4 regions of the Streptomyces griseus subsp. griseus genome follow, and region 4 is predicted to be linked to each of the others. Evidence: riboswitches for the same ligand, from Rfam matches in the RefSeq annotation. Region 4 holds a riboswitch; each other region holds the start of a gene.

Region 1 (2,191 bases), 2.6 Mb from region 4:
GATGTTGGTGCCGCCGGCACGCTTGATCAGCTCGTTGCCGATGCCCTTGCCGCCGGCGGTGAACGCGGTCTTGTCGCCGCTGTCGTAGACGAAGACGGAGAGCGGATCGAGGTCCTTGAGCTTCTCGGCGGTGGCCGCGTTGTCGGCCTTGGCCTGCTTGATCCAGGCCTCGGCGCGGTCGGTGACGCCGAAGGTGCGGCCGACCTCGCGGATCTCCTCGTACAGGGTTTCCATCGGGGTGTCGGCCTTGGCGCAGCTCTCGGTGTTGAGCCGGGTCTCGATGCCGGACTTCTTGAACGCCTCGCGGCCGCGGCCGTCGCCTGCGGTGAAGGCGCTGCTGTAGCCGCCGTAGACGAAGTCGGGGTTGGTGGCGAGGACCTGCTCGTAGGAGGGGTACTCCTTGGCGATCACCGGTACGGAGGCGTAGTCCTTCGCGTACTTCGGCAGGACCTTGTCGTCGAGGTAGGCGGTGCCGACGAGGGACTTGGTGAGGCCGAGCTCCAGCATGATCTCGGTGACGTGCTGGTTCATGGTGACCACGCGCTCGGGCGGGGCCTGGTACGTGGTGGTGACACCGCAGTTGGTGACGGTGTACGGGAAGCCGTCGCTCTTCGCCGAGGCCTCGGGCTCGCCCTTGGCGTCGGTGGAGGTCTCCGAGGTGGAGCAGGCGGTGAGGACGAGCGGGAGCAGCACGGCGGCGGCTATGAGCGCGGGGGTGCGCCGGGACATGGCGGGGCCTCTCCGGGGGATTTCCGCGTCCCCTGGTCGATGCGTGAAAGGCAGCGGGCCAGTTCCTGGCTTCCGGGCGCGCCCTCCGGTGCGGGGTCGTCCACGGGGGATTCGTCCGTACGGGAGGGCGCGCCCGGTCACAGTGGCGGGACCGTGCCGGATTCGCACCGGCTTCCTGGTTCCTGCTGCCTTGTGTTCGGGTCTGGGGTGCAGTGTGCCAGACCCGTCCGGCGGCTCCGCGATCCGCCCAGGCGCTCAGTACGCTTCGACGACCTGCACGTCTTCCTCGGTGATCTCGCCGTCCACGATGCGGTACGAGCGGAACTGGAAGGGGCCCGCGCCGTCGGTGTCGGCGGTGGAGACGAGGACGTAGTGGGCGCCGGGCTCGTTGGCGTACGTCACGTCGGTGCGGGAGGGGTAGGCCTCGGTCGCCGTGTGCGAGTGGTAGATGATCACGGGCTCCTCGTCGCGGTCGTCCATCTCGCGGTAGAGCTTGAGGAGGTCGCCGGAGTCGAACTCGTAGAACGTGGGCGAGCGGGCGGCGTTGAGCATCGGGATGAAGCGCTCCGCGCGCCCCGTCCCGGCCGGGCCCGCCACCACACCGCACGCCTCGTCGGGGTGGTCGGCGCGGGAGTGGGCGACGATCTGGTCGTGGAGCGCCTGGGTGATGGTCAGCATGGCGCCAGGATAGGCATGCGGGCCTTCCCGTACCGGTGGGCGGTACGGGAAGGCCCGCATGGTGGACGCCGGGGCCCGTGGGGGTGGCCGGGGCGGTCCGGGAGGAGGGTGGTCGTGGGCTCGGGGTGGCCGGGCCCACCCTCGGGGTCGGGGGTGGACGACGCCTGGGTCAGCGCTTGGCGAAGGCGGTGTTCTCCGGGTCGCGCGACTTGAGCACCAGGTAGGAGATGCCCAGGAGGAGCGCCCAGAGCGGGGCGCAGTACAGCGAGATCCTGGCGTCCTTGTCGATCGCCATCATCACGATGACCATGCCGATGAAGGCGAGCGCGAACCAGCTGGTGTACGGGGCTCCCGGGGCCTTGAACGAGGACTGCGGCAGCACGCCCCGGTCGGCCAGGCGGCGGTAGCGGATCTGGCTGAACAGGATCATGATCCAGGCCCACATGCCGGAGATGGTCGCGAAGGAGACGACGTAGTTGAACGCCTCGCCCGGCCACTGGTAGTTGATCCAGACGCCGACGAGCATCAGGGCGGCGGAGAAGGTCGTGCCGGTGAGCGGCAGGCCGTTCTTCGTCAGCTTGGTGAAGGCGCGCGGGCCCTGTCCGTTCATGGCCAGGTCGCGGAGCATACGGCCGGTGGAGTACATGCCGGAGTTGCAGGAGGAGAGCGCCGCGGTCAGGACGACGAAGTTGACGATGGCGGCGCCGATGCCGAGCCCCATCTCCTCGAAGGCCTTCACGAACGGCGAGACGCCCGGCTTGAAGGTGGACCACGGCACGACCGA
Region 2 (2,191 bases), 1.3 Mb from region 4:
GCAGCTGAGGGGCTCCGGCCCGCGAGCGGGGGCCCGGACAGGTGGCGGGTGTGGGATGACACCGGGCGGCGGGTCGCGTCGAGGCGCGGGCGGCCGCCGCACCTCGCCGTCGGACCCGGCCGGAGGTCAGCTCCGGGACTCGTGCGCCCGGATCACTCCGAGCCCGTGCCCCAGACTCGGGCACTCGGCGGTCAGGTCGTTGCCCCGCACCAGATAGTCGTGCACGCGCCCGTCAGCGGGCCGCTCCACGGCCCGGTACAGCGTGCCGTTCACGGTGATCGTCCAGTCGTCGCCGTCCTGGGCCCACCCGACTGTCTTCTTCATATGGCGCTTCCCTCGCTCGTCGCCGCCGTGGATCGGCGGCCGGGTATTGGCAGGAAGAACGGCCTGTGACGCTCTGTGGTTCCGGTTCGCCTACGCCATTCGGTTACATCTGTGTCACCGTGCCACCACGACCTGACCGGAAGTCAGCGAACGGGCGAAGAGGAGCGGAACCCGAGGTCACCCGTTCGGAGCCCGTGTCTCATATCACCGTCCGAAGTGTGAACAACGGTGTGCGCCCGGTGGCCGTCCCCTTAGGGTGGCCGGTGCAGCTGGTTCGCCCTGTCCGCCAGGCAGGGTGTCGTAAGAGGGAACCCGGTGGGAATCCGGGACTGCCCCGCAGCGGTGAGTGGGAACGACCGCCGTCATACGCACTGGGCCCGGCCGGGTCTGGGAAGCGACGGCCAGTAGGTGTCTGCCCCGGCAGACGTGCCCGCGAGTCCGAAGACCTGCCCGTTGCCCGCACGCGACCGTTCGTGTGCGGAGTTCCCGGTGACCTCGTGGGCGGGTCGGCGTAACCGTCGGGTGGACGGACACGGTCAACGTGTCGTGTTCCCGCCCGATTTCGTCACCCCTTCGCGTCCGCGTCCCGTCCCGGGATCAGCTGGAGACATGCTCGCGAAGGAGAGTCACGTGACAGCGAAGCCCGCAGCCGCGGCAGCACGGGCCACCGTGTACGGCTACCCCCGCCAGGGTCAGAACCGTGAACTGAAGAAGGCCATCGAGGGCTACTGGAAGGGCCGCGTCGACGCGGACACCCTCCGGCAGACCGCCGCCGAACTGCGCAGGGGGACCTGGCAGCAGCTCGCCGAGGCCGGGGTCCACGAGGTGCCGACCGGTGATTTCTCGTACTACGACCACGTCCTGGACACCAGTGTCATGGTCGGCGCTGTCCCCGAGCGGCACCGTGAGGCGGTCCGGGCGGACGCCCTCGACGGCTACTTCGCCATGGCCCGCGGTACGCAGGACGTGGCGCCGCTGGAGATGACCAAGTGGTTCGACACCAACTACCACTACCTGGTGCCCGAGTTGGGCCCGGACACGGTGTTCACCGCCGATTCCGCCAAGCAGGTCGCCGAGTTGCAGGAGGCCCTCGCGCAGGGGCACACCCCGCGCCCGGTCCTCGTCGGACCCGTCACCTACCTCCTGCTCGCCAAGGCGGCCCCCGGGGTCGCCGCCGACTTCGAGCCGCTGACCCTGCTGGACCGGCTCCTGCCCGTGTACGCCGAGGTCCTCGCCGACCTCCGGGCCGCGGGCGCCGAGTGGGTGCAGCTGGACGAGCCCGCCCTCGTCCAGGACCGCACCCCGGCCGAGCTGAACGCCGCCGCCCGCGCCTACCGCGAGCTCGGCTCCCTCACCGACCGCTCCAAGCTGCTGGTCGCCTCCTACTTCGGGCGGCTCGGCGAGGCCCTGCCGGTGCTCGCCAAGTCCCCGGTCGAGGGGCTCGCGCTGGACTTCACCGAGTCCGGCGCGGCCAACCTCGCCGACCTCGCGGCGGCCGGCGGACTGCCCGGCAAGCGCCTGGTCGCGGGCGTCGTCAACGGCCGCAACATCTGGATCAACGACTACGAGAAGTCGCTCGCCACCCTCGGCACGCTCCTCGGCCTCGCGGACCACGTCGACGTCTCCGCCTCCAGCTCCCTCCTGCACGTCCCGCTGGACGCCGACGCCGAGCAGGACATCGACCCGCAGATCGCCCGCTGGCTCGCCTTCGCCAAGCAGAAGACCGCCGAGATCGTCACCCTGGCCAAGGGTCTCTCCCAGGGCACCGAGGCCATCTCCGCCGAACTCGCCGCCAACCGGGCCGACCTGGCCTCCCGCACCGACGCCGCCGTCACCCGCGACCCGGCCGTCCGCGCCCGTACGGCGG
Region 3 (2,191 bases), 4.7 Mb from region 4:
GTCCTCGCCGCACGGGAGGCGGTGGCCGACGCCGGGCTCGACCCCGCCCACTGGGACGGCGCCCGCGTCGCCGTCGTCGTCGGCACCAGCAGCGGCGGCTCCGCCGGACTGACCGAACAGGCCGTCGCCCTGGAGCGGCGCGGCCCCGAGGCCACCTCGCCCTCGGGCATCCTGCTCACCATCCCGAGCATGCCCGCGGCCGAGATCGCCATCCAGATGAAGGCCACGGGCCCCAGCCTCGCCCCCTGCACGGCCTGCTCCTCCGGGGTGACCGCCCTCTCCGTGGCCCGCGACATGCTGGCGCTCGGACAGTGTGACATCGCGATCGCCGGAGCCACCGAGTCGATCGTCTTCCCGGTCGCCATGACCGGCTTCGCCCGCTCGGGCGCGGCGGCCCCGCGGGACGGGGACCCCGCCCGCCTCTGCCGCCCCTTCGCCGCCGACCGGGCCGGACTCGTCATGGGCGAGGGCGCCGCGATCATGGTCCTGGAGCGGGCGGCGGACGCCCGCGCCAGGGGAGCGGCCCCCCGGGCGCTGCTGGCCGGTACGGGCGCCACGACCGACGCCCACCACCCGACCTCCCCGCACCCCTCCGGGGCGGTCGCGCAGGCGGCCGTCGACGCGGCGCTGGCCGACGCGGGGTGGCGGGCCGAGGACGTCGACCACGTCAACGCGCACGGGACCTCGACCCCCCTGAACGACGCCACGGAAGCCGCCCTCATCGGCCGGGCCTACCCGCACCGGCCGCCCGTCACCGCCCCCAAGGGCGTACTGGGCCACTGCATGGGGGCGGCCGGTGCCATCGAGGCGGGGCTGACCGTCCTGACGCTCCAGCACGGCATCGTCCCGCCGATCGCCAACCTGGACGCCCCCGACCCCGGGTTCGCCATCGACTGCGTCACCAAGACCCCGCGTGAGCTGCCCGTACGACGGGCCGTCAGCCACTCCTTCGGGTTCGGCGGACAGAACGCGGTGATCGCGCTCCAGGCTCCGTAAGGCGCTGCCGGGCCGGTGCGGCGGGACGATCCCGCGCCGCACCGGCCCACCCGGGGGAGCGGCCCCTGCACCGGCTCTGAGCTGCGCGAAGACCCGTGATAGCTTGCCGGGGCCAGTCGAACCCCAGCGACGGGGTCAGGGAATCCGGTGCGAGACCGGAACTGACGCGCAGCGGTGAGGGGGACGGGCGGGGCCACGGCCACTGGAGCGCACACGCGTTCCGGGAAGGCGTCCCGCCCGGACGAACCCGAGTCCGAAGACCTGCTGGCACCCGTGCCCCGCACCGGGACACGGGAAGCGTACGACGGGCTCCGCGGCTGGGCCCAGAGACACCGAGGTCCTCCGTGCTGTCCAAGGCCACCCCTGCCCCGATACGCACCGCCGCCCTGTTCGCGGCCGGCGTCGTCCTGCTCACCGCCTGCGGCGGCGGGTCCACCACCTCGTCCGCCGAGGGCGGCGAACGGGCCGACGGCTTCCCGCTCACCCTCAGGAACTGCGGCCGCACCGTCACCGTGAAGGCGCCGCCCCAGCGGGCCGTCTCGGTCGACCAGGGATCGACCGAGATCCTGCTCTCGCTCGGCCTCGCCGACCGGCTCGCGGGCTCCGCCACCTGGAGCGACCCGGTGATGAAGGGCCTGGAGAAGGCCAACGAGGGCGTGGAGCGCATATCGGAGAACCGGCCCTCCTCGGAGAAGGTCCTCGACAAGGAGCCCGACTTCCTCTCCGCCTCCTTCACCTCCACCCTCGCCAAGGGCGGCGTCGCACCCCGCGAACAGTTCGAGAAGCTGGGCGTCCCCACCTACATCTCGCCCGCCGACTGCATCGGCAAGGACAACAGCGGCGGTGGTGACGGAGCCCGTACCGCACCCCTCACCATGGACAGCGTCTACACCGAAGTCCGGGAACTCTCCCAGGTGTTCGGCGTCCCCGAGCGCGGCGACGCCCTGGTGAAGAAGCTCCGGGCCCGGGTGGCGAAGGCCACGGACGGCATCGACGGATCGAAGGCCTCCCTCCTCTACTGGTTCTCCGACTCCAAGGCCCCCTACCTCGCGGGCTGCTGCGGCGCCCCCGGTGTCATCACCCGGGAGCTGGGCGCGAAGAACGCCTTCGACGACACCCACGACGAATGGCCACAGATCAGCTGGGAGACGGTCGCCGACCGCAACCCCGACGTCCTGGTCATCGGCGACCTGAG
Region 4 (2,191 bases):
ACGCCTACAAGCCGTTCCGCGAGGTCTCCTGGAAGCCGGGCGTCTGGTTCGCCAGCGCGGTCGTGGTGGGCGGCTGGGGCTACTTCCTCTGGGTCGGCGTGCACGACCCGCTGGGCGGCATCAACCAGCTCTTCCCGCTCTTCGGCATCGCCAACCAGCTGCTGGCCGCCGTCGCGCTGGCCGTCTGCACCGTCCTGCTGATCAAGTCCGGCCGCCTGAAGTGGGCGTGGGTCACCGCGGTGCCGCTCGCCTGGGACGTGGCCGTCACCCTCACCGCGAGCTGGCAGAAGATCTTCTCCTCCGACGTGAAGGTCGGCTTCTTCGCCCAGCGCGACAAGTACCAGGCGGGCATCGACGCGGGCGAGGTGCTGCCGCCGGCCAAGAACATGGACGACATGCAGACCGTCGTCACCAACTCCACCGTCGACGGGGTGCTGTGCGCGCTCTTCGCGCTCCTCATCATCGTGGTGCTGGTGGATGCCGGGCGGGTCTGCTTCAACGCCATCCGCGACCCGGAGAGCGTCAGGCTCCACGAGACGCCGTTCGTCCAGTCCAAGTTCGTCGCCCCGGCCTCGCTCATCGCCACCAAGGAGGAGAAGGCCGAACTGGCCGCCGCCGGTGTCGGCCCCGAGGGCGGCATCCGCAAGGAAGCGGCGGGAACGGGGAGCCGGACATGACCCTCGCGGACGTACGACGGGTGGCCGGACGGATCCGCTGGTACGTCCGTGAGCTGACCGGCGAGTCGACGTACGACCGCTATGTGGCGCACGCGAGGGCTCACGATCCGGACACGCCGGTGATGGACCGCCGGGCCTTCGAGCGGAGCCGCACGGACGCCCGTGAGGCGGACCCCCGCGAGGGCTTCCGCTGCTGCTGACCGCCACCGGCCGATCGGGGCCGCCGCACCCCTCCCAGGGGCGCGGCGGCCCCTTTTCGCGCCCTCCAAGAGGGCCTCTGCGCGCCGCCGATACGGAGAAAGCCGGGCGAAGAAGCCAGACCGCCATACCGACATCTGTTCACGCCGACACAACATGTGGGGGCTTCCTCATCGAGCGCCCCCCACATGTATGCTCGACCTCGCTGTCGCCGCAGGGGAATCCGGTGCGAATCCGGAACTGTCCCGCAACGGTGTGATCAGTGTGCTTTTGCACACCCGAAGTCCGAAGACCTGTCGACAGTGCGTCCGGCTCGACCGAACCGGACGCCAGACGTCCGGGCCTCGCGGATGGGCCGGTGGACGCCGTAGCAGTGCTGCCCTGGAGGGCATCGTGCTGCCCGGTTTCCCCGCTCGCCGCCGGCCCCCAGCCGAGCGAGGGAAAGCCCAGTGACCATCGCGCCCGCCGATCCGGTTTCAGCCACCGAATCCGCTGCCTCCACCACGTCCGGCGACGGCACGAACGACGGACCCGGGACCGCCCTGCTGCGGACCCTGACCGACCTCACCGTCGATCTGCCCGACACCGACCCCGGACGGGTCGCCGCCTCCGCGCTGCGCGGGCGCAACGCCCGCTCCGACGAGGCCGAGCTGCGCTCGCTGGCCACCGAGGCGGCGGCGGGGCTGATCTCCGAGGACCCGGCGTACTCCCAGCTCGCCGCCCGGCTGCTGACCCGTACGATCGCCGACGAGGCCGCGGGCCAGGGCGCGACGCACTTCTCCGCCTCGGTCGCGGTGGGTCACCGCGAGGGCCTGATCGCGGACCGCACCGCCGCGTTCGTGGCGCTGCACGCGGACGCGCTGGACGAACTCGTCGACCAGGCGCTGGCCGACGGCGCCGACGACCGCTTCGGCTACTTCGGCCTCCGCACGCTGCACAGCCGCTACCTGCTGCGCCACCCGCTCACCCGTCAGGTCATCGAGACCCCGCAGCACTTCATGCTGCGCGTGGCCGCGGGGCTGGCCGAGGACGAGTCGGTGCGCGCGCTGGACGAGGTCGCCGCGCTCTACCGACTGATGAGCCGGCTGGACTACCTCCCCTCCTCCCCCACGCTCTTCAACTCCGGCACCCGGCACCCGCAGATGTCCTCGTGCTACCTGCTGGACTCGCCCAAGGACGAGCTGGACTCGATCTACGACCGCTACCACCAGGTGGCGCGCCTCTCGAAGCACGCGGGCGGCATCGGTCTGTCGTACTCCCGTATCCGCGCCCGGGGTTCGCTGATCCGGGGCACCAACGGGCACTCCAACGGCATC

Evidence for each region. A riboswitch is a leader RNA that binds a small molecule or an ion and turns the genes downstream of it on or off. The one in region 4 is predicted to bind cobalamin.
Region 1: another riboswitch for cobalamin. It lies ahead of D6270_RS11725 (ABC transporter substrate-binding protein); the one in region 4 lies ahead of D6270_RS23225 (ribonucleoside-diphosphate reductase subunit alpha).
Region 2: another riboswitch for cobalamin. It lies ahead of metE (5-methyltetrahydropteroyltriglutamate--homocysteine S-methyltransferase); the one in region 4 lies ahead of D6270_RS23225 (ribonucleoside-diphosphate reductase subunit alpha).
Region 3: another riboswitch for cobalamin. It lies ahead of D6270_RS01610 (ABC transporter substrate-binding protein); the one in region 4 lies ahead of D6270_RS23225 (ribonucleoside-diphosphate reductase subunit alpha).

What each region holds. Positions count from the first base shown of each region.
Region 1 covers NZ_CP032543.1:2,558,310-2,560,500, forward strand. Annotated here, with positions in the region: gene D6270_RS11725 (ABC transporter substrate-binding protein) at 1-729, opposite strand, end outside; cobalamin riboswitch at 768-971, opposite strand; gene D6270_RS11730 (M67 family metallopeptidase) at 985-1,407, opposite strand; gene D6270_RS11735 (amino acid permease) at 1,577-2,191, opposite strand, start outside.
Region 2 covers NZ_CP032543.1:6,387,468-6,389,658, forward strand. Annotated here, with positions in the region: gene cobF (precorrin-6A synthase (deacetylating)) at 1-8, shown strand, start outside; gene D6270_RS28680 (hypothetical protein) at 127-324, opposite strand; cobalamin riboswitch at 626-772, shown strand; gene metE (5-methyltetrahydropteroyltriglutamate--homocysteine S-methyltransferase) at 955-2,191, shown strand, end outside.
Region 3 covers NZ_CP032543.1:366,718-368,908, reverse strand. Annotated here, with positions in the region: gene D6270_RS01615 (beta-ketoacyl-[acyl-carrier-protein] synthase family protein) at 1-996, shown strand, start outside; cobalamin riboswitch at 1,093-1,280, shown strand; gene D6270_RS01610 (ABC transporter substrate-binding protein) at 1,341-2,191, shown strand, end outside.
Region 4 covers NZ_CP032543.1:5,116,257-5,118,447, reverse strand. Annotated here, with positions in the region: gene D6270_RS23235 (carbon starvation CstA family protein) at 1-677, shown strand, start outside; gene D6270_RS23230 (YbdD/YjiX family protein) at 674-877, shown strand; cobalamin riboswitch at 1,056-1,191, shown strand; gene D6270_RS23225 (ribonucleoside-diphosphate reductase subunit alpha) at 1,325-2,191, shown strand, end outside.